One region of the Paenarthrobacter sp. NPDC092416 genome, then DNA from elsewhere that is predicted to be linked to it. Evidence: riboswitches for the same ligand, from Rfam matches in the RefSeq annotation. Region 1 holds a riboswitch; each other region holds the start of a gene.
What was found. Region 1 has a riboswitch for thiamine pyrophosphate ahead of thiC (phosphomethylpyrimidine synthase ThiC). Riboswitches for the same ligand answer to the same signal wherever they lie in the genome.

Region 1 (7,882 bases):
TCCTCGGCAGCGGCCGACGTCCCGGCATCCACTGCACCAGATCCGCCGTCATCGCGCACACCGGACGTTCCGTCGTCGGCCTCTACGGATTCAGCGACGCCGGCAACGCCGGTGGTGCCGTCCGAGAGCCGGGCGTCGTCATCATGGCGCTCGGGGTTCTCTGGAGCTCTGTCCGGCATCTACTGTCCGTTCTTCGAAGGTAATACGGCCTGCGCGGAGCGAGGCATATCTGCAAATCTATCAAGTGGCCAGATGATCTGGACCGGCGATCCGATAACCCGGTCGATAGGAACCATGCCCCCGCCGGGCGCACCCAGGAGTCCGCGTGAGTCAGCGGACCGTGAGCGATGATCCCCCATCAACCACAGGCGCCCTTCCGGAACTACGACGTCGAACTTCTGGTTGCTCGGCGCGTCCCCGGGATAAACATAGGGTTCCTCAAGGACCTGACCGTTGACTGTGAGGAGTCCGTCAGCGCCGCAACACTGGACGTGGTCGCCCGGAACGCCGATGACGCGCTTCACATACGTTGTGTCGCTGCCGGTCAGCCCAAACCACTGGCTTGCGGCGGCGGCTGCGTCAAACAGGGGCCCCTTGCCACTGTTGAGTGGCGCGAACGAACCGCGGCCATCGAAGACCACTATGTCACCGCGCCGGATCGGTTCAGCATTGAACGCGGTCCGCGAGACAAGAATCCTGTCCCCGTTGCCCAGCAACGGTTCCATGGATTCGGAGGGGATGAAATACACATCGATCCAGAGAGAGCGGACCAGGCCGCTGCTGGCGATCGCCAGCACCAGTGCCAGCAACGCAAAACGCCAGCCCTGTTTCCGGGGCTGGCGTTCTGACTGATCCATGATTCGTATCCCTGTTGCGTTGCGGATTGCTCCGGCACAAACCGGGCACGAATCCTGGACCCGTTGCGTAAGTCGCGGGGACTTACTTGGCGAAGTCGCGCTTTTCCTTGATCTTCGCAGCCTTACCGCGCAGTGCGCGCATGTAGTAAAGCTTGGCGCGACGGACGTCACCCTTGGTGACGACCTCGATCTTGTCGATGATCGGGGAGTGTACCGGGAAGGTACGCTCTACGCCGACACCGAAGGAAACCTTGCGGACGGTGAAGGTTTCGCGAACGCCGTCACCCTGGCGGCCCAGGACGAAGCCCTGGAATACCTGGACACGGGAGTTCTTGCCTTCGATGATGTTGACGTGAACCTTGAGGGTGTCGCCCGCGCGGAACTCCGGAACATCGCTACGCAGCGAAGCTGCATCTACGCTATCGAGGATATGCATTAATCCACTCCTGGTGAACGCCACAGGTCATTCACTTTGGGTCACGGCGGACAAGCCCGCGGCACGAAAGCCAGCCGGAAATCTCCGCCGAAGTTTCTTAGTGTCCGGCTCCGCCACTGATTGGCGGCGCCGGGTTGTCCGGCTGTTGGCTACGCTCCCCCTGTGGCAGGTGCTAGCCCAGCAGACACAAGGGTTAATTCTGCCACATGCCGATCCATCCGACCAATCATGTGGCTACTTTGTGTTGCCGCCGACGTCAAAGGCAGGGTCAGTTTTGCGCGTCGCCGGCGGGACGGCTGCGCAGGCGGCCATCAACGACGTCGTAGCCAAGTTCCCCGAGGGCGTTACGGTCCGCGCGACTCAGCTGACCGGCGTCGAACTCCGCAAGCAGGTCCGGACGGCGTTCGGCGGTGCGGCGGAACTGTTCGTGCCGGCGCCACTGCGCAATTTTGCCGTGGTTGCCGCTGAGCAGGATGGCGGGAACCTCATGCTCACGCCACGAGGACGGCTTGGTGTACACCGGATACTCCAGCAGGCCATCCGAGTGGGATTCCTCAATCAAGGATTCGGGGTTGCCCACCACACCGGGAAGCAAGCGACCGATTGCTTCAACCATTGCCAGTACCGCAACCTCGCCACCGTTGAGGACGTAGTCGCCCAGACTGACGGGCCGCACGGTAAAGTGCTCCTGCGCCCAGTCGATGACACGCTCGTCGATTCCCTCATAACGCCCGCAAGCGAAGACGATCTGCTCTTCTTCCGCGAGTTCGTAGGCCAACGCCTGATTGAACCTCTCCCCTGCGGGCGAAGGCACAATCAGTACCGGTTTGGCGCCTTCGCGCACCCCGGCCACGGACTCCAAAGCCTGCGCCCACGGCTCCGGTTTCATCACCATTCCGGCGCCACCACCGTAAGGGGTGTCGTCCACGGTCCGGTGCTTGTCCGTGGTGAAAGAGCGCAGATCATGGACGTTGAGTTCCAACAGTCCGTCCTGACGGGCCTTGCCGATGAGCGACAATTCCAACGGAGCGAGGTACTCCGGGAAGATGCTGACGACGTCAATCCTCATTCAGGCATCATCCCCGGCGCCGTCATTTGGCTGTTCCGCCGAGTCATCGTTGATCTCGAAAAGACCTGCCGGCGGGGTGATGAGGATGTACCCTTCCTCGACGTTAACCTCTGGCACAATCTCGTCAACGAAGGGAACCAGGATCTCCTTGCCATCCTCGGACTTGATCATGAGCAAGTCCTGTACGGGCATGGTGTTGAGGGCTGCAACCTTGCCCACCACCTGCGAACCAACCCGCGCCTCCAAGCCCACCAGTTCGTGCTCGTACCAGCCCTCGTCATCGTCGTCGTTGTCGAGGTCTTCGGTTTCGATGAAAAGCTTCGCGCCGCGGATCACTTCTGCGGCATTGCGGTCGGCAATTTCTTCGAATCCCAGCAGTAGGATGTCCTTGTTCCACCGGGCGCTGCGGATGGTCAATGGACCTGCAGACGCCGGCTCCACCACAAATTCCGTTCCGGCAACGAAGCGTTCAGCGGGGGCGTCGGTGAGTACTTGGACTGTAACTTCACCGCGGATGCCGTGGGGTTTGCCGATCCGGGCCACCTGGAGCTGCATGGGTTCCTCTGAATTCTCGTTGTTGCCCGCGCTGCCGGGCAGACACGGAATGAAATGTTGGATAAAGCAATCCGGCCCCTCCACCATATTCGGTGAAGGGGCCGGATCTAAGACAAGTATTGCTGAGCGCGTTACCGGCGGCGGTCGGTGTCGACGACGTCGACCCTGACCTGCTCGCCACCTGCCAAGGCTGCAACTACAGTGCGCAGTGCGCGTGCGGTGCGTCCTTGACGGCCGATCACCCGTCCGAGGTCGTCCTGGTGAACACGCACCTCGAGGGATTCCCCGCGGCGGTTGTTCTTGGCACTGACCTTGACATCCTCAGGGCTGTCAACGATCCCACGGACCAAGTGCTCGAGCGCTTCTGCCAGCAACTTACTCAGCCTCGGTGGTCTCTGCTTCAGCCTCGGCCGGAGCTTCAGCAGCTTCGTCCTTCTTGGCCTTCTTGGTGATGGCTTCCGGAATGATGACGGAACCCTTCTCCGGTGCAACGAAAGCAGCCTTCGGAGCCTTGGTCTTCAGGGTGCCTTCCTGGCCCGGGAGGCCCTTGAACTTCTGCCAGTCACCGGTGATCTTGAGGATCGCGGCAACCTGCTCGGTCGGCTGGGCACCAACGGAAAGCCAGTACTGGGCGCGCTCGGAAGCGACCTCGATGTACGACGGCTCTTCGGTGGGGTGGTACTTGCCGATCTCTTCAATGGCACGGCCATCGCGCTTGGCGCGGGCATCCATGACGACGATGCGGTAGTACGGTGCGCGCATCTTACCGAAGCGCTTAAGGCGAATCTTTACGGCCACTTTTGTGGTCACTCCTGTTTCTTGAAACGAGGCGAACCCGTCGTTCTGCACCCGTGGGGCGGGCCTTACTTGGGGGTTCAAAGGACAAGATTTAGGCACGGAGAGAGGGGCCGCACCGATCGAGTACCTGTCTATTGTGCCAGATGCCGGAAGTATTTACGACTTGCGCCACTCCGACGCCATATTCCGGATGGCAAGGAACTCGTCAGAGGGACCAGACATACAACCCGGAGCGTTCCGCGTTTTCCACGTCGGCTGCCAGGGTGGCCAGCTTGTGGACGAACTGACGGGACTCATCAGGGCCGAACGGCATGTCTTCCTCGGCCGCCCAAGCGTCAGCTACATCCTCAAGGACATTGCCCTCGCCCTCGCTTTCGTACGTGAGGAGTTCCGCCAGGGCCCTCACCATGGCTTCGGGCACACCCAGCAGCGCGTCAGTGGTGACATCCACCATGGCCAGTTCGTAGTCCGCGCCGGCGGCGTGAACAGCCTTCCCGGCAAGGTCGCCGAGCTGCTCGACTTCGAAGTCGGTAATGTCGGGAATCCTGACGGCCGAAGCCGCAGCGTCGGCGCCGCGTTCCAGGGCAGCTGCCCGCTTGAGTGCTTCATCGTGGGTGGCAACAAAGATTTCGGCAAAGCCCATGGAAAGTACTCTCAATCCTTCGTGCTGACGGGGCGTCGGCACAGAATCTGAGAGATTCCATGCCGCCTACGCCCAGCCTAATGCAGTCTGCAGCCACCACAGCGCGACTAGCGGACGGCGACGCGCAACTGATTAAGCCAAGGGTCCTGGAACCGAAGCTCAGAACCCGTGTGATGGCTCTGTACGCCCGCCACTTTCAAGCGGTCCGCCAAGGCTGCCACGTCATCACCCGACGGCACCTCGATCACCACTTCGCCCAGGCCCAGGGTGTCGCGGCGAGGCCCGGCACCACGGCTGTTCCACACGTTCATGGCCATGTGGTGGTGGTAGCCCCCAGCCGAAACGAACAGTGCTTGGCCGTGCCAGCCGGCAGTCTTTTCAAAGCCAAGCGTGTCCACATAGAAGTCCTGGGCTGTTTGCACGTCGCCCACCTGCAAGTGCACGTGCCCGATGCCGGCGGCGGCCTGCCGCTGTCCGGCCACGGCGTTTTCAGTCAAGTGTTGCTGGAGGAAGCGCTGCGGCGGAAGCGCGACATTGTCCATGACAACCGTCTTGCCGTCCCACTGCCACAGCTCCCGGGGCTTGTCGTAGTACAGCTCGATTCCATTGCCTTCCGGATCCGTGAAATAGAAGGCTTCACTGACCAGGTGGTCGGCACTGCCCGCGAAGGCCCTTGGCTGGTACTCGGCGGCCGTGGCAATGGTTGCGGCCAGCGATGGCTGGTCCTCGAACAGGATTGCCGTGTGGAACAGGCCGGCTTCGCCACGCCCCGGAATCTGGAGGCCAGCCGCCGGGGACAGGTGCACCACGGGCTTTCCTACTCGCCCAAGGTACAGACCTCCATCCTGCTCGGCCACTACATCCAGTCCGAGCGCGCGCTGGTAGTAGTCGCTCATGACCTTCATGTCGCCTACTTTGAGCATGACTGTGCCCATGGTGAGTTCGGCAGGAAGGAGGTCCTGGCTGGATACTGTGGTCATTCGAAGCTCCCGAATCTGAGGTGGCCGCCTTTCGGCACCTTTCTATACTAGTAAATTACTTGAAGCTTCAATTTATTCCTAGCGGACGACTTCTCCCCGCAAGACAATGTGCTTGAGGTCCGCGACGGTCCCGATCTGTCGACGCGGATCCTCGTGGCAAACGACGACGTCGGCACTGGCACCTTCGCTGATTCCTTCGGCTCCCAGCCACTTTCGGGCCCGCCAGCAGGCGGCGTCGAGGACAGCGGCCGGCGGCAGGCCGGCGTCGTGCAGTTCCCGCATCTCGTCCGCTATCCGGCCGTGCCGGATGACGCTGCCGGCATCCGTTCCCGCGTAGATGGCCACCCCGGCTTCAAACGCCTCCAACACCCTTTCGCGGCGACGCTGCCAAAGGCGTGTCATATGGTCCGCGTAGTCGGGGAACTTGGGCGCAGCTTGGGCGGCGATATCCGGAAAAGTCGCGATGTTAACCAACGTCGGAACAATCGGGACGGACTGCTCAACGAGACGGGGTATGTGCCGGGGCAAGAGGCCAGTGGCATGTTCAATGCAGTCAATCCCAGCGTCGAGCATGTCCTCGATGGTGTCTTCGGCAAAACAATGGGCCGTCACCCTGGCCCCTTCGTCGTGGGCGGCCGCGATGGCATCCCGGACGACGTCCGCGGGAAAGGACGCTGCGAGGTCACCGGCGTCACGGTCAATCCAGTCGCCGACCAGCTTCACCCAACCATCACCGTCACGGGCCTCCTTCCGGACGGTTTCGACCAAGTCACCCGGCTCAATCTCATGCCCCAAGCCGCGAAGATAGCGTCGGCTTCGGGCGATGTGGCGGCCTGCCCTGATAAGCCGGGGGAGGTCGTGGCGTTGTTGGACCCAGCGAGTGTCGGTGGGCGAGCCTGCGTCGCGAATCAGCAGCGTTCCGGCGTCGCGATCGGCCTCGGCCTGGGCGAGCGTCGTCGCTTCGTCCACAGCACCGCCTGCCCCGAGTCCAATGTGGCAGTGGGCGTCAACAAATCCGGGGAGGACCCAGCCGTCCAGCACTTTATCCGGGGACGCCAGAGGGCGCTGGAACGTCAGGACACCGTCCACGGACCAGAGCCCCTGGCGTTCCGCATCTGCCGCCACCAGCACAGTGCCGCTGAATTCGATGATGTGAGCCATGGAAAAAGCCTAGCCCGCACCATGCCTGCGGAATGGACATGATCGGATATGACTGGGGACCAGCGTGCCGGCTGTGGTAGCTTCATCTACGACCACACGGGGGCCCCTGCAGGGGCTGAGATCGGACTGACGCAGTCTGCGACCGTTGAACCTGTCCGGGTAATGCCGGCGAAGGAAGTGAGTAATCCTTTGAGCACCACAGAAACACAGCACAGCCCTGCCCAAGAACAGTCCAGCACCGGCCAAAATGCGGCGGAAACCGTCACGCAGTCGCTGAAATCCCATTCGCTGGCTTGGCTGGAGGACCCCTCGAACGGCATCCGCGTCCCCGTCACGGAGATTGCTTTGGAACCCTCCCCCAACGGTGAAGCGAACGCACCCCTGCAGGTGTACCGAACTGCCGGGCCGGGCAGCGACCCGGTAGTGGGTCTCGAACCGTTCCGCGCCGCCTGGATCGAAGGCCGCGGCGACACCGAGGCGTACTCAGGGCGCGAAAGGAACCTGCTCGACGACGGCAAGTCGGCCGTGCGCCGCGGAGCAGCGTCCGCCGAGTGGAAGGGCGCCCAGCCAGTGCCCCGCCGCGCCGTCGAAGGTAAGACCGTCACCCAAATGCACTACGCCAAGCAGGGCATCGTGACGCCGGAAATGCAGTTTGTCGCACTGAGGGAGAACTGCGACGTGGAGCTGGTCCGCAGCGAAGTCGCCGCCGGCCGGGCCATTATCCCCAACAACATCAACCACCCGGAATCCGAGCCGATGATCATCGGCAAGGCGTTCCTCGTGAAGATCAACGCCAACATCGGCAACTCGGCCGTCACGAGCTCCATTGCGGAGGAAGTCGACAAACTCCAGTGGGCAACACAGTGGGGCGCGGACACGGTCATGGACCTGTCCACCGGCGATGACATTCACACCACGCGCGAATGGATCATCCGCAACGCCCCCGTTCCCATCGGAACAGTGCCCATCTACCAGGCCTTGGAAAAGGTCAACGGCGAAGCCAACAAGCTCACGTGGGAAATCTTCCGCGACACCGTGATCGAGCAATGCGAGCAGGGCGTGGACTACATGACCATCCACGCCGGTGTGCTGCTGCGGTATGTGCCCTTGACGGCCAACCGTGTCACGGGCATCGTGTCCCGCGGCGGATCGATCATGGCAGGCTGGTGCCTGGCACACCATCAGGAAAACTTCTTGTACACGCACTTCGACGAACTGTGCGAAATCTTCGCCAAGTACGACGTCGCGTTCTCTCTCGGAGACGGCTTGCGTCCCGGCGCCACAGCAGATGCCAATGACGCGGCTCAGTTCGCCGAGCTGGACACGCTCGCCGAACTGACCCAAAGGGCGTGGGAGTTTGACGTCCAGGTCATGGTGGAAGGT
Region 2 (7,882 bases), on a different contig from region 1:
TCCGTCACTTGGACGATCTCCTGTTCAGGCATGTTGAGGCTGGCTCCACCGCGCAAGCGCTCGAGCTCAACGCGCTTGAGTCCAACCTCCTTGAGGAGCTGGAGAACCGGAGGCGCCGTGCCGGCGTCAATCTCTTCCTGGGCTCCCTTGTAGCTGAGCTTGGCGCGGCTGCGGACTGTTGCCCTGGCAACACGGACGGACACGACGTTGGCCTCGGCGTCGAGCGCAAACTCCCAGACGTATGCCGCGCAATCCTGGTCGGCCAACAGGCTTCCGGCGTTCTCGCTGATGACCTCGGGGTGGAGCGGGATCCTGCCATCCGGTGCATAGAACGTCTGTCCGCGGTGCCGTGTTTCGGCATCCAGGGCCCCGCCGGGAGCTACAAAAGACGGGACATCCGAGATCGCGTAGAGAACCTTGTACCCCTCACCGTCACGATCGATGAAGAGCGCCTGGTCCAGGTCCGTGGACGTTGCGGGGTCGATTGTCACAAAGGGAACGTCACGCAGATCCCGATCCGGCAGCCCATGGTGTTCCACGGACTCGCGGGCTTCCTCAACGGCCGCAGAAGGGTAGACCCCCGGGAGCTCCAGCTCGGTCCTCAACGCGGCAAATGCCTCTGCGAGCTGGTTCGATGCGTCGGTGACGTTGGGCGCTATCCGATGATGTGGCACGAAAATCAGGTTAGCCCGAAATCGGCGGATAGTCTTGGATCATGGGCACATCCTGGTCTGGCATTCCTTCCCCTGGGCACCTCGTGGCGGAGATGCTCGGAGCCATGGCTTACGGCGAGTTGTCAGCCTTCGGCAGGCTGTCCTCGGACTCCAGATATGCGCCGACGCTGCATGACCGGGCGGTTCTGGCCAAAATTGCCGTGGGTGCCTACGGAAATTTCGCCATGGTCACTGCCAGGCTCAACGGGTTGGGGATAGACCCCGACGAGGCCATGCTCCCGTTCCAGCGCTCGTTTGACCATTTCCATGAGCGGACCAGGCCCGGTGACTGGTTTGAGTCCATCATGAAGGCGTACGTGATCGACACCGTATCGTCCGATTTCTATCGGGCGGTGGCGGCCTACCTCGATGCGGGGACCCAGGAGTTCGTCGAGAAAATTACCGCTTCCGATCAGGCCACGGAGGTTCTACGGGTCCTGCTGCGTCGGGCCCTGTCAGAGGACCCCCGTTTGTCCTCGAGACTTGCCTTGTGGGGCCGACGGCTGGTGGGAGAGGCGCTCACCCAAGCCCAGCGGGTGGCCATGGAGCATCCCCTCCTCGGTCCCATGTTGCGGGGTGAAGGGGATGCCCGGGAAACCGCGACTGCCTTGACGGCGGAGTTGGCAGGGCGCCACAGTCAACGCATGACGGGCCTCGGCCTGACCGCTTGAAGTGGTTCGGCAGAGACCCCAACGGACAGTTGTGCTACGCGCCGAGGGCTTCGACCAGCGCCTTGGCTGCCGCCGTCGGGTCTTCTGCTTCAGTGATGGCGCGGACCACGACGATCCGGCTCGCGCCCGCCGCGACAACCTGCTCCACGTTGGTGAGGTCGATGCCGCCGATGGCAAACCAAGGAAGCAGCACGCCCCCGACCGTCTCCTCGTCAGCCCGCTTCACGGCTTCTGCGGCATATGTGACCAAGTCCAGGCCAACTGCCGCGCGTCCAGGTTTGGTAGGCGTTGCCCACACTGGGCCCACGCAGAAATAGTCCAGCCCACTGCGGCCCGGGGAAGCTGCGATCGCTGCGTCAATCTGCTCAGGGGTGTGGGTGGAGAGACCAATCACGGTGGGGTCGTGGAGCAGGTGGCGGGCGGCTCGGAGGGGGATGTCTTTTTGTCCTATGTGGAATACGGGAGCCCCGGAAATACTGGCAACATCGGCCCGATCGTTGACCGACCAGAGCCGTCCGTGGCGGTGCGCGACCTTGTGGAGAACCTCCAGGACTTCCAGTTCCTCTCCGGCCTCGAGCGTCTTGTCGCGAAGCTGGATGATGTCCACGCCGCCCTCAAATGCGGCGTCGACGAAGTCTTCGAAATCGCCTCGTTGTTTGCGGGCATCGGTGCACAGGTAGAGGCGGGCTGTGGTGTGGACATCATGCTGGGTCATGAAAACCAGAGTAGTTCCTCTAAACTGGGCACGTACTGCGGGAGCCGAGACTGCGTCATATGACCGTCCGGCTGAGAGGGCTTCAGCGCCGACCGCTTGACCTGATCCGGCTAATACCGGCGTAGGGAAGGAAACCCATGGGAGCATCGGACCACACCCCCGGAACCTCGCAACTGCTGCACGCGGACGTTGCCGTGATCGGCGGCGGCATCATTGGCCTGGGCATTGCCGAGGAGGCAAGGCGACGCGGCCGCTCGGTCGTGCTCATCGATCCTCAACCAGCCACCGGCGCCACGTTCGCCGCCGCGGGCATGCTCGCTCCGGTCAGCGAATTGCACTACCAGGAAGAAGATCTCCTCGAACTGATGTTGGAGTCCTCAGGACTGTGGCCGGGTTTCGTTGGAACGCTCCTGCCCTCCGACGGAGACGGCACCGGATACCGCACGACGTCGACCCTGGCCGTTGGCGCGGATGCCGCGGACCGTCGGGCGCTGGCGGACCTGCGATCGGTGCAGGTGGCCAACGGGCTGGACGTTGAACCGTTGGCGCTTCGCCAGGCACGCGAGCGGGAACCGCTCCTGAGCCCGCAAATCTCGTGTGCGTTCGACATCCCGGCCGACCATCAGGTGGACCCTCGCAAGCTTGCCCGTCGCCTCATCGCAAGCCTTGCGGCACACACACCAGCAGACGCCAGCTGGGTCGGCGGCGCAGCCGATGGCTTCGCCATGGCCTCGTCGGCTGTCAGGCTCGACTGGGACGATGACAGGGTCTGCGGAGCCACGGTCGCATCCGGCCACGTGATTCGCGCGGAGGAGACCGTGGTGGCGAACGGCCTGGGTGCTGCCGGCCTCGCCGGCCTGCCGGACGGACTCGCCCTCCCGTTGCGCCCCGTCTATGGCGACATTCTCCGACTCCGTGTCCCCGAACACCTCAGGCCGCTGGTCACCTCCACAGTCCGCGGCATGGTGCGTGGAGTTCCCGTATACATCGTGCCCCGTGAGGACGGCACTGTGGTGATCGGAGCCACCCAACGTGAGGATGGCCTCTCGGCATCGTCCAATGCCGTGTCCGCCGGCGGTGTGTACCAATTGCTGCGCGACGCCCAGGTCCTGGTTCCTGCGGTCGCCGAGCTGGAACTCCTGGAAGCCACAGCCCGTGCCCGCCCCGGAACCCCGGACAACGCACCGCTGCTGGGACGCGCCGCCGGGCACGACGGCGACGTCGCCGGGCTTGTGATCGCCACTGGTTTCTTCCGCCACGGTGTCCTCCTGATGCCTGCAGCGGCAAAGATCACCGCTCAGCTGATGGAGGGCATCACAGATCCCAGATGGACCAGGTTCCGGCCGGACCGGTTCACCGCCGGCCACACCGCTACCGGCATCGGATCAACACCACGACTCCTGACGTCCGCCACACCCATCGCCAGCAAGGACCCAGCATGAACATCAAACTCAATGGCGCCGACCACGCAGTGTCGGATAACGCCTCAGTCAGCACCCTCGTCACCGCCATCACCGGCCGCGTTCTGGACCACCTCGGACAGGCGACCGACGGCGGCAAGCTGGGTGTCGCCGTCGCCCGCAACTCCGAAGTGGTTCCGCGCAGCCAGTGGGCTGCCACGGCGCTCGCAGACGGCGATGAACTCGAACTCGTGACCGCAGTACAGGGAGGCTGAACCATGACCACAACAAACATTGACGTTCACACCGATGCATTGGTGATTGACGGTGTTGAGTTCGGCTCGCGCCTCATCATGGGCACTGGGGGCGCCCCGAGCCTCGACGGGCTGGGCGCTGCTCTGCTGGCCTCGGGTACGGAACTCACCACAGTTGCCATGCGCCGATACTCGCCGGCCGAGACAGGCTCGCTGTTTCAGCTCCTGGTGGATCACAACATCAGGGTCCTTCCGAACACGGCAGGGTGTTTCACTGCGAAGGACGCCGTCATGACAGCCGAACTTGCCCGTGAGGCGTTGGAGACGGACTGGGTCAAACTGGAGGTCATTGCCGACGAGCACACGCTTCTGCCTGATGCCGTGGAACTGGTGGACGCCATGGAACAGCTGGTCAACCGCGGTTTCAAGGTCTTTGCCTACACGAACGATGACCCCGTGCTGGCGCTTCGGCTGGAAAATCTGGGAGCCACGGCTGTCATGCCCCTGGGTTCGCCGATCGGAACGGGCCTGGGAATTCTGAATCCGCACAACATCGAACTGATCGTCTCGCGCGCTTCGGTTCCCGTAGTGCTCGACGCCGGAATCGGTACAGCCTCGGACGCTGCGCTGGCCATGGAACTCGGTTGCGACGCCGTCCTGCTCGCCACCGCGGTCACCCGTGCGCAGAACCCCGTGCAGATGGGCGAAGCCTTCAAACACGCCGTGATCGCCGGTAGGCTGGCCAAGCAAGCGGGCCGGATTCCGCGCAGGGAACACGCCTTGGCATCCTCTGCCATGGAAGGCCGGGCAGAGTTCCTCTAGGACCCGGGCCTGATGGCCGACTGATAACCCTGACGCCGACTGTTAGCTAGGAGCAGCTGTGGCAGACACGGAAGATCCACTGTCCAGGGCGGTCATCGACGCCGTCCTTGCGGACCTCCCCGACTGGAGGTACCAGTTGGACGGACTCGTCACGGTATTCAAGACCTCGACGGCGGCTGACGCGCTGGCCCTTATTGCCGCCGTCGGGCAGATCGCAGAAGAACAGAACCATCATCCGGACCTGGACTGGCGCTATAACCGGGTGTTCCTGCGTTACACGTCCCACGATGCCGGGACACAGGTAACGGACCGCGACGTCGCCGCCGCTTCAGCGGCGAGCGAGGTTGCCGCCGTCGTTGGAGCTGTCGCGGAACCGGGCTTGTACCGGAGTGTGGAACTGGCGATCGATACCGACGATGCCCCGGCTATCTCAGAAACCTGGCGAGTGGGCCTCGGATACCGTAAAACCGCCGACGGGGCGCTGGTGGATCCTTATGGCCGGGGACCAGCGTTGTGGTTCCAGGAGACGGATGAGCCCCATGAGAACCGGATGCACGTGGATGTGTACCGGAGCCTGGCTGAATCAGGGCCCGTCCTCACAAAGACGGAATCAACGGGGGCCTTAATGGAGCATGACCACGCACCCGCATGGGTGGTGGTCACGGATTCACAAGGCAACCGCTTCTGTCTGTGCACTGAAGCGGAGGACGGTCAGGACTAAAGCATCAACGCTTTGGTAAGTGCTTCGGTGTCCTGCTTGGTGCGCGTACGCCCCAGGTAGACCACCGCGGCTGCAGATGCGGCCGTGCCGAGCACGATGGGCAGGATCCAGGGAATCCACGTCAGTCCGGGCTGGTAGCCCAGACCGGCAAGGATGAAGGCAATCCAGGCCAGGGCACCCACAGCCGCTGAAACACCTGCCGGCAAGGCGATGCCGTACTTACCGTGGCGCTTGTCGTTCGCCCACACGATGAAACCGGTGGCGACGGTGGCAAGCACAACAACGACGAGTGAAAGCATGAAAACTCCTTGGCAGGCAGGTGTCAGCGACGGCTGTTGAGAGAGAGCGGCTACAGGGCACCGAAGCCCACGCGGCGAACTTCTTCGGCGCCAATTTCCACATAGCCCAGGACGTTTCCCGGAACGATGATCTGACGGCCCTTCTCATCTGTGAGCCTTAGATCCGAACCCTTGGAGATTGCCTCTCCGACGATCTTGGCTACAGCATCAGCATCGAGTGCGGATTCGAGCACGATTTCACGGCCAACGTTCTGAATGCCGATCTTTACTTCCACAGCAAGGCCTCCAAGCCAATCAAGAATTAAGTCAGTCCTCTATTTGTAGCCTAGGACTCTTTGGGGAATCGACTGATTCCGCGCCAAGCTAAACGATAGATCAGATCACTGGCCACATCGAGATCCAGATTTCCGTCCGTTTCGAGCCAGTACCGGGCGCTGACCTGCGCCATTCCCGCCAGTCCGCGGCCCAGGAGTTGCGCTTCCAGAGGGGGCAGTTTGGTGTCCTCGGCGATGACATGGGCTACGGCGTCGGCGAAGGTCTTGTTGAAAGTCTCCAAACGCGAACTGACGTCGGGATCGTTGATGAGGTCGGATTCGAACACCAGACGGTGTGCTTGGTCGTCGTCGGCGATGAACCGGTAATAGGCCCGCATGACGGCTTTCACGCGTTCTTTGTTGTCCGTCGTGGAGTTCAGTGCTCCGAGCATCAGGTCCGTCAACGTAGCCAGGTGGCTGTCCAGCAGCGCCATGTAGAGCTCCCGCTTGGACGGGAAGTGCTGGTACAGCACGGGCTTGCTGACATGCGCCGTCTCCGCGATTTCGTCCATGGCCGCACCATGGAAGCCGTTGGAGACGAAAACTTCCAAAGCGGCGTTGAGCAACTGGGCACGACGCTCGTCGCGCGGCAACCTTGCCGAACGCGGAGAACCAGTCCGCTCTTGCTTCGCTGGTGTCTCATCGTTTGCCCGTGTGCCGTCAGCCACAGTCTGCCGCCTTTCCTTTGCAGTTATGACCACTGTACCGGTGGGTAATATGACCGGGCGGCATCGGCAGGCATACATTGAAGTATGGCCACAACTCTTGCTGCCCACACTGCGCCCGCTGTCTTGCCGCCCCTCGTTGAACCGGCCGCCGCGCTTACGCCGGCCGAGGTGGAACGGTACTCCCGGCATCTCATCATTCCGGAAATCGGCGCGGTGGGCCAACGCAGGCTTAAGAATGCGAAAGTCCTTGTCATAGGTGCCGGCGGACTGGGTTCACCTGCGCTGCTGTATCTGGCGGCCGCCGGGGTTGGCACGCTCGGCATCGTCGACGATGACGACGTGGACCTGAGCAACCTCCAGCGCCAGGTCATCCACGGTGTCAAGGACGTTGGCAAGCCAAAGATCGAATCCGCGCGTGATGCCATCGCCGAACTCAACCCGTTGGTCAACGTCGTCCTGCACAACGTCCGGCTGGACGCGACCAATGCTTTGGAGCTGTTCGCCGGTTACGACCTCATCCTCGACGGTGCAGACAACTTTGCCACCCGCTACCTGGTCAATGACGCTGCCGCCATCCTGGGCAAGCCTTACGTCTGGGGTTCAATTTTCCGCTTCGACGGCCAAGTGAGCGTCTTCTGGGCCGAACACGGGCCCACCTACCGCGACCTGTACCCGGAAGCTCCACCGGCGGGTTCGGTGCCCTCGTGCGGCGAGGGTGGCGTCTTTGGCATGCTGTGCGCGGCCGTTGGCTCGCTCATGGTCACGGAGGCAGTCAAGCTGATCACCGGCGTCGGGCGTTCACTGCTTGGCCGAGTGTCGCTCTTTGACGCTTTGGGCGGCAGCTGGCGCGAGATCAAGGTGTCCAAGGACCCGGCAGCAGAACCCATCACCGAGCTGACCGACTACGAGGCCTTCTGCGGTGTCACGCCGCTGGCCCGGACTGATGCCGACCACACAGTGTCCGCCCCGGAACTGGCCACCATGCTGGCCGAACGTGAAGCGGGGGAGCGGGACTTCGAGCTCGTGGACGTTCGCGAATCGGGTGAGCACAGCATTGTGAACATCGACGGTTCCGTGCTGATCCCGCAGGGCCGGATTCTGTCTGGCGAGGCCTGGGTCGAGCTGCCGCAGGACAAGGACATAGTGTTCCACTGCAAAGCCGGTACGCGCTCTGCGGCGGTCCTGGAGGCGGCACGGAAGGCAGGGTACACCCGCGTCCGCCATCTCGACGGCGGTATTCTCGCCTGGGTCCGCGACGTCGAGCCCGAGAAGCCGGTTTACTAGGCTGCTGCCAGATCGTTGCCG
Region 3 (7,882 bases), on a different contig from region 1:
CCAGCGCACCCGGAAGCGCCCTAGTTGATTGTAATGCGGTTAAAAGAACGGTGGAGCGGGCCGTTTGGCCCGCTCCACCGGTTCAGAACTTGTTGTTACTCTGCAGCTGCAGCAGCAACGATGTTCACTACGCGACGGCCGCGACGAGTACCAAACTCAACCGCACCTGCCTCGAGAGCGAACAGGGTGTCGTCGCCACCGCGGCCGACACCGGCGCCCGGGTGGAAGTGGGTGCCGCGCTGGCGGACGATGATCTCGCCAGCGGAAACTACCTGACCACCGAAACGCTTGACGCCGAGACGCTGAGCGTTGGAGTCACGACCGTTGCGAGTGGAACTCGCGCCTTTTTTGTGTGCCATGTGAAATGCCTGCCTCTAAATTTCTGGGGAAACTGAAAAACCTGAACAGAGTAACCAGAGGTTACTTGATGCTCGTGATCTTGATCTTGGTCAGTTCCTGACGGTGACCCTGGCGCTTCTTGTAGCCGGTCTTGTTCTTGAACTTCTGGATGACGATCTTCGGACCACGGAGGTCCTCGAGGATCTCAGCCGTAACCTTGACCTTGGCCAGGTCAGCAGCTGCAGACGTGACCTTGTCACCGTCAACCAGGAGCAAGGCGGGCAGCTCAAGCGTGCTGCCGGCTCCACCGGGGACGCGGTTCAGCGTTACGTAGTCTCCAACGGAAACTTTTTCTTGGCGGCCGCCTGCGCGGACAATCGCGTACACCACTTGGGTACTCACTTCTCTCGACGTTTCTTACTAAATTTGCGTGCGGAACCTTGAGCCGGAATCAGGCCTGGTTCGCGCTGTGCCTCAACGCCGTGGACTTCAGATCGAAGTCCGCGAGTCATCCCATGAACAATTCCAAGGGGCATAACCCAAGTGTTGGCGTAAGCACCGAAGATCAAGATTACGCTAGTTTGGCCTTCGGCTGCAAATGAGGCCGGGTCCGGAGGTCTCCACGTGATGATCATCACCAGCTGGAACGGACTCGCCCGGCACCGTGCCTAAAGAGCATACAGCCTGCAGGCCCTGTTTCGGGGATTTCGCCACGGCGCGCGCCGTCTCGGCAGAAAACCGCTCAAAACCCCCTGCTAAGCGAACAGCCTCGGAGCATCGAAGAACGCTGTTTCATAACGGCACGAGTGGGCGAAGGCCTCAAGCATGGCCTCCCATTCCTGAGCGGATGCTGACGCCGCCGCGGTGGCTGTGTAATCAATCGCCTTCCGGGTTGCCGCAGCAAACTCTTCATCGGCGTACGTCCGCAGCCATTCAGCGTAGGGGTGGCCTGCCGGCGCGCCGGCTTCCACATATGCCCCGTGCAACTGCTGGCCCACTTCGGCATACAGCCAGTAGCACGGGAGTATTGCCGCCAACAGGACCGCATAGCTTCCCGATGCAGACGAGGCCAGCAGGTGGTCCACGTATGACTTGGTGACCGGGCCTGTTTCGGTCGATGCCTGACGAGTGCTGAGCCAGTTTCTGTGCAGCTCCGATTCCACTTCAAGGCACATTTGTGATCCGCGCGCCCAGAACAGTTGCTCTTCCTCACTCGGTGCCAATGCCCCGGCGCGCGCCAGGACCCGCGAATAGCCGTTAAGGTAGATCGCGTCCTGGGCCAGGTAGTAGCTGAACTGGGACTCGGACAACGCGCCGGACTGCAGTTCCTGAATGAAGTTGAGGCCATAGATGGCATCAAGCTCTTCAGTGGCAGCTGCCCACAACCTGGCTGCGAAGTCGCCGGGCCGGGCGGCTTGGGCCAAGTGGTGGAAATGATGGACGGGGCCGCTGCCCTGCCCCACTTCGAGGGTGTCCGCCGCTGTGAGGGCCGTGAGCAGCCAAGGTTTGACCTCACGCAAGGATGCTTCCCAATCCCCCGTGCGGGCCTGCACGGTGGCAAGGGCGGACGATAGGGAGCATCCAGTCCCGTGGCTGTTCTTGGTAACCACGCGGGGTCCGGCGACTTCCAGTACGTCCTGCCGCAACAATCCACTGGTATTGACCAGCGCGTCAGGACATTCAGTACCGGCCAGGTGGCCGCCCTTTACCAGGACGGTATTGCCGCATTCGGCCGCGAGGCGCTTCCCCTGCTCCAGGGCAGTAGCCCAGTCCGGGGCCTCGGGCTCGCCAAGGAGCATGGCAAGTTCAGGAAGATTCGGAGTTATCAGGTCGGCAAGAGGCAACAGGCCACGGAGCGCAGTTTCGGCCGACTCCCGCAGGAGGCGGTCACCGCTGGTGGCGATCATCACCGGATCAAGGACCACGACGGCGGGACGCACCTTCTCGAGCCAGCTGCGGACTTCTTCGATAACCGCTGTGTCTCCGAGCATGCCAATCTTCACGGCGTCAAGGGAAATGTCGTTGCTGATGGCATCGAGTTGCTGCCGCAGGAATTCCACCGGGGGTACATGGACACCGGTGACACCTTGGGTGTTCTGGGCAGTGAGAGCCGTGATGGCAGCCATTCCGTATCCACCGAGGGCAGCGATGCTCTTCAAGTCTGCTTGGATTCCGGCACCTCCGGAGGGGTCCGAGCCGGCGATGCTGAGCACCCTTGGTGTTGGCCGACCCGCAGCAACGGCTACCGGGTAGACAGGAGAATACGACGCTGAAGTCATGAAGACATCCCTTCGCCGGTGCTAACCGGACAGGTTCAACGGGTCTGGATCTCAGCCTGGCCCTGCGCCCGGCACCCCGTGTCAGCTTCCTAGCCTAGCGGGGATGGACTCTGGTAACGGAACCGTGCCGTCTTGATCGGCGGGATGTGACTGTTGCCGACGGGATGCGACTGATGCTCGCCTAAAAGGGCCGACAACGACGCCGGGCCCCGGCAGAGTCCGTTGGTCACGGATTCTGCCGGGGCCCGGCGATGTACAGCTGCGCAGTGGCGGGAACCTACAGCTCGGAAGCGGGCACGCCGACTCCGAGAATGATGGGCTCGTTGGCTGCCACGGGCTTGGCCGGCGCTACGGTGGGCGCCTTGGCCTCATGCGCCGTGCCGCCCCCACTGGAGGCAGCTACCTCGTGGTGCTCCACGCTGGTCTCGTTGGCTGCGCCCTGCGCCCGGCTGGCACTGCGGTTGCGGCGACCACGGCGACCGCGTGAACGGGAAGAGGCCTCGTGGGCTTCCTCAGCGTATCCATCCAGTTCTTCGGACGATGCCTTCGGTTCCCGTTGCGCCGGCTGGGACGCAACGGGACTTTCGGTTTCAGCAACCGGCGCAGCCCCAAGATGCGAGAAGGCCTCGGCGAGGAGGTCCAAGCTCATGGCCGGTTTACCGGAGGACACTTCCTCGGCATGTTCTACGAACGGAAGGGCAACTTCCTCGCCCCCGAAGCGCAGAACCGGCGTCGATCGTGATTCACGTGAGGCCGCATCCTGGCCGCCACCGGCAGGAGAACCGGCAGCGGCGCCGCCGGAGTGCTCTTCATGGCTCGCAAGATGTGCCTGCTCCTCGGCCGCCCGATGCAGTTCGTCGTCGTGCAAGTGTGCTGCGTGTGCGGCCGCCGCAATGGTGGCCAATGCCGCCCGGGTGGCTTCTGCCTTTGCTTGGCGGACCGGATCGGTGGTTTCCGGCGCCGGTGCGTGCGCGGCAGGAGCGGACGCCGAGGTGTGAACGGCCACGGGAGCGTCGGCAGTAGCCTGTCCCCCGCCCTTGCCACGGCGGCGCTTGCGCTCGGTGCGGGCGGGCGGCTGCTGGGTTTCGGTGTGCGGGCGGTGGTGCTCCGCCGCTACGACGTTGGCCCGGCGGTGCTCGACGGGTTCGTCGTGGGTGACCACGCCGCGGCCGGCACAGTGCTCGCACTGCTCGCCGAAGACTTCCAAAAGGCCGGTACCCATGCGCTTGCGCGTCATCTGGACGAGACCCAGCGACGTCACTTCGGCTACCTGGTGCTTGGTGCGGTCGCGGCCCAGGCATTCCACCAGGCGCCGGAGGACCAGGTCCCGGTTGGATTCAAGGACCATGTCGATGAAGTCGATGACAATGATGCCGCCGATGTCGCGGAGGCGCAGCTGCCGAACCACCTCTTCGGCCGCTTCAAGGTTGTTCTTGGTAACGGTTTCTTCAAGGTTTCCACCACTGCCGGTGAACTTGCCCGTGTTGACGTCCACCACAGTCATGGCTTCGGTGCGGTCTATGACCAGCGAACCACCTGAGGGCAGGAAGACCTTGCGGTCCAGTGCCTTGTGGATCTGCTCGTCGATCCGCCAAGCCGAGAAGATGTCCTGGTCCTTGGTCCACTTTTCCAGGCGACCCACCAGGTCCGGGGCAACATACGTGACGTAGGCCTCGATAGTGTCCCATGCGTCATCGCCGGAGACGATCAGTTTGGAGAAGTCCTCGTTGAAGACGTCACGGACCACCTTGATAGTCAGGTCCGGTTCGCCGTAGAGAAGTTCCGGTGCCAGGACCTTGGTGGAGGACGCCTGCCCTTCGATGCCTTCCCACTGGGCGCGAAGACGGTTGATGTCGTGCGTCAGCTCTTCCTCGGAAGCACCTTCGGCAGCCGTGCGGACAATAACGCCCGCGTTCTCCGGCAAACGGTCCTTCAGGATGCGCTTGAGACGGTTGCGCTCGACGTCGGGAAGCTTGCGCGAGATGCCGGTCATGGAACCGCCCGGTACGTACACGAGGTAGCGGCCCGGCAGCGAGATCTGGCTGGTCAGGCGGGCACCCTTGTGGCCCACGGGGTCCTTGGTCACCTGCACCAGAACGGAATCCCCCGACTTCAGCGCGTTCTCGATCCGGCGCGGCTGACCTTCCAGGTTGACGGCGTCCCAGTTCACTTCACCGGCGTAGAGCACAGCGTTGCGGCCGCGTCCGATGTCAACGAATGCCGCCTCCATGGACGGGAGCACGTTCTGGACCTTGCCCAGGTAAACGTTGCCAATCAAAGAGTCCTGCTGGGTCTTGGACACGAAGTGCTCCGCAAGCACACCGTCTTCCAGGACACCGATCTGAATTCTGTCGTCGCGCTGGCGGACAATCATCTGGCGGTCAACAGACTCGCGACGCGCAAGGAACTCGGCCTCGGTAATCACCTGGCGGCGACGTCCGGTCTCACGGGACTCGCGGCGGCGCTGCTTCTTGGCTTCCAGACGCGTGGATCCCTTGACGCTGGTCACCCTGTTGGAGGGTGCAGTTTCCGTGATCGGGCGCGGGGCACGGACCCGGGTGACCGTGTTGGGCGGGTCGTCGTCCGAACCGCCGGTCAATTCAAGGTCTTGGTCGCCACGGCGGCGACGCCGACGACGACGGGAAGTAACTCCGTCTTCCAGGGTTTCGGCTACTGGAGCCTCGTCGTCCTCTGCTTCACTGCCGTCTTCGGCTTCGTTCTCTTCGCGGTCGGTTCCACGGCGTCCGCGGCGACCCCGGCTACGACGACGGCGGCGGCTGCCGGCATCCTCAAGCTCGGTTTCGGTGCCGGCTTCGGCTGTTTCCTCCGCCTCTTCTTCTTCCTTCTCCTCGGCGGCGGGACGCACCACGGTGCTCAGGTCCGGCGCCTGGAAGATCATGGAGGTGATGGAGACGGGTTCCAGGAACAACGAGGAAGAACCGGGTGCGGATTCCTCGGAAGTCGCTTCTTCGTCCGCGGCTTCGCCGTTGACCGGTGCCGCTTCCTCTGTAGCCACCGGAGCGGCAGGAGCCTCAGCGGCCGATTGAGGAGCGTCCGCGCTGGCCGCCTGAGGCTGGGTGCCGGCATCCGGCGTCGTGGTTTCTTCGACCGTCTCCACAATGGTGGCGGATTCCGCAGCTTCAACCTTGGGCTTGGTGGTCCGACGACGACGAACCGGCTTTTCCGGGGCTGGCTCGGCAACTGCTTCGGTCTGGGTTTCCACTGCTGCCGCTTCGGTGGTCGCGGGCTGTTCGTCGAAACCGGGCAGGGGCTCCGCGGCTACTGTCTTCTTGGTGGCGCGGCTGCGGCGAGCGGGCGCCTTAGGCGGCTCAACGGCGTCGGTAGTACTTGCCGCTTCAGCCGACGTAGCCTCAACCTCCGCCGTAGCGGCTTCGGCCGCCTTTGGCGCAGCTTTGCGCGTTGTCCGAGGGGCTCTCGTTCTGGTAGCTTTCTTGGGCGCTTCCGCAGCCTCCGCGGGAGCTGCTTCTTCGTTAACGGCTACAACCTGATCATTATCCATATGTGGCAACACTCCTGCCCCAGCGACACCGCCACATCCGGTGCCCAGAGGGGCAAATATTGTCAAAACCCTCAGGCATTGACAGAAGTCGGTAGTATTCCTTCCGGTTCGCACCATCATTGGGGTGCGGCAGCCCTGGAAAGCCAGCGACGCTGTTCTGGAACCCGTTGTTCTGCTGCCACAACCAGGTGCCGTCCATATCCATGGCGGGCCTACCGAGGATCACGTGATCCGGGCATGCCCCTGCTCATGGTGGCGGTCTTGGGAACAAGTCACCGGACCGGATTCCGAATGTGGATCGGCTTCCGGCCATGTTCATTCTCTCACACCCCCACGCATTCGGAGCGTAGGGCGCTGTGTCGCACCCCCCTCCGTGACCTGCTCCGGAAGCTGGGAGCTGCGCCCAGCCCGCGGCGTTAGAATCCTCCCAAGAGCCGTTCCCGGGAAGACCGGGCCACTTTTGTAAAGGATCACATCCGCGATGCCGAGCACTGCCAGCGAGAACCTGGCCAACCAAGCGCCCACCCCCGTGGAAGACACGAACACCCAGACATGGCGGCTTCCCGGATCAGTCCGCGACAAGCCGTTTGCTTGGCTGTTGCTGATCACAGGGGTCGTGGGCTGGTTGGCGTCCGGCGCATTGGTCCTTGAAAAACTGGAAGTTCTCAAGGACCCCAACCACATCACGCTTTGCGACGTGAATCCCTGGGTTTCCTGCGGCGCCGTGATGCAGACCCCGCAGAGCTCCGTGTTCGGCTTCCCCAACATGTTTATCGGGATCGTGGCCTTCGCCGTGATCATTACCACCGCGATGGGGATGTTGGCTGGGGCAAAGTACTCCCGCGGCTATTGGCTGGGCCTGCAGGCAGGCGTGACCCTTGGCTTCGCTTTCGTTGTTTGGCTGTGGTCGCAGGCCCTGTATGTCATCAACGTGTTGTGCCCGTTCTGCATGGTGGTGTGGGCCGTTATGATCCCGATGTTCGTGTGGGTGACCATCCGCAATGTCTCCCATGGAGTCATTAAGGCCCCGCCTGCACTGGCCAAGCTGCTCGGCGACTCCGGCTGGATCATCGTTGTGCTGCTGTACGTGGCCGTGATCGCCACCATCTTCTTCGCATTCATCCACGTCTTCGCAGGCACGTCCGGCTACTAAGCAGTCCGCAAAGCCGCGAGAAGACAGTTAAGGCCAATGTTCATCACGAACATTGGCCTTAACTGTCATCTCGGTGAAGCGTACCTAGCTGGCGAACCAGATCTTCATCTCGCGCTCTGCCGACTCGACGGAGTCGGAGCCGTGGACGAGGTTCTGCTGGACGGCCAGGCCCCAGTCGCGGCCGAAGTCACCACGGATGGTTCCCGGCGCAGCAGTGGTGGGGTCCGTGGTGCCTGCCAAGGAGCGGAAGCCCTCGATCACCCGGTGGCCCTCGAAGACGGCTGCAATAACCGGACCGCTGAGCATGAACTCAACCAGGGGCTCGTAGAACGGCTTGCCCACGTGTTCCTCGTAGTGCTGCTCCAGCAGCTCGCGGGTGGCGTTGACCTTCTTCAGCTCAGCCAGGGTGTAGCCCTTGGCTTCGATCCGGGCGAGGATGCTTCCGCTAAGGTTGCGGGCCACGCCGTCGGGCTTGATCAGGACAAGGGTCCGTTCAATGCTCACAGTTGCTCCAATGTGGTTGGTGGGTTTCCCAGCCAGTTTACGGGGTTTCGGGGCCAGCCTCGTCACGGTGCGAGGCGTCCCATTCAG

Region 2: another riboswitch for thiamine pyrophosphate. It lies ahead of thiO (glycine oxidase ThiO); the one in region 1 lies ahead of thiC (phosphomethylpyrimidine synthase ThiC).
Region 3: another riboswitch for thiamine pyrophosphate. It lies ahead of ACIQC5_RS14250 (bifunctional hydroxymethylpyrimidine kinase/phosphomethylpyrimidine kinase); the one in region 1 lies ahead of thiC (phosphomethylpyrimidine synthase ThiC).

Annotation. Positions count from the first base shown of each region.
Region 1 is NZ_JBIVQG010000016.1:12,404-20,285, forward strand. Features, by position in the region: gene lepB (signal peptidase I) at 1-179, opposite strand, end outside; gene lepB (signal peptidase I) at 180-857, opposite strand; gene rplS (50S ribosomal protein L19) at 940-1,293, opposite strand; gene trmD (tRNA (guanosine(37)-N1)-methyltransferase TrmD) at 1,562-2,362, opposite strand; gene rimM (ribosome maturation factor RimM) at 2,363-2,917, opposite strand; gene ACIQC5_RS21350 (RNA-binding protein) at 3,049-3,291, opposite strand; gene rpsP (30S ribosomal protein S16) at 3,293-3,715, opposite strand; gene ACIQC5_RS21360 (hypothetical protein) at 3,921-4,358, opposite strand; gene ACIQC5_RS21365 (VOC family protein) at 4,466-5,338, opposite strand; gene ACIQC5_RS21370 (amidohydrolase family protein) at 5,417-6,499, opposite strand; TPP riboswitch at 6,586-6,693, shown strand; gene thiC (phosphomethylpyrimidine synthase ThiC) at 6,689-7,882, shown strand, end outside.
Region 2 is NZ_JBIVQG010000001.1:648,070-655,951, forward strand. Features, by position in the region: gene ACIQC5_RS02910 (RNB domain-containing ribonuclease) at 1-674, opposite strand, end outside; gene ACIQC5_RS02915 (ferritin-like fold-containing protein) at 716-1,384, shown strand; gene thiE (thiamine phosphate synthase) at 1,419-2,099, opposite strand; TPP riboswitch at 2,127-2,244, shown strand; gene thiO (glycine oxidase ThiO) at 2,237-3,541, shown strand; gene thiS (sulfur carrier protein ThiS) at 3,538-3,774, shown strand; gene ACIQC5_RS02935 (thiazole synthase) at 3,778-4,575, shown strand; gene ACIQC5_RS02940 (4a-hydroxytetrahydrobiopterin dehydratase) at 4,634-5,296, shown strand; gene ACIQC5_RS02945 (hypothetical protein) at 5,293-5,595, opposite strand; gene ACIQC5_RS02950 (DUF3107 domain-containing protein) at 5,646-5,870, opposite strand; gene ACIQC5_RS02955 (TetR/AcrR family transcriptional regulator) at 5,921-6,655, opposite strand; gene moeB (molybdopterin-synthase adenylyltransferase MoeB) at 6,662-7,861, shown strand.
Region 3 is NZ_JBIVQG010000007.1:58,083-65,964, reverse strand. Features, by position in the region: gene rpmA (50S ribosomal protein L27) at 96-359, opposite strand; gene rplU (50S ribosomal protein L21) at 421-729, opposite strand; gene ACIQC5_RS14250 (bifunctional hydroxymethylpyrimidine kinase/phosphomethylpyrimidine kinase) at 1,095-2,618, opposite strand; TPP riboswitch at 2,609-2,707, opposite strand; gene ACIQC5_RS14245 (Rne/Rng family ribonuclease) at 2,896-6,138, opposite strand; gene ACIQC5_RS14240 (vitamin K epoxide reductase family protein) at 6,620-7,291, shown strand; gene ndk (nucleoside-diphosphate kinase) at 7,376-7,795, opposite strand; gene ACIQC5_RS14230 (DUF4233 domain-containing protein) at 7,833-7,882, opposite strand, start outside.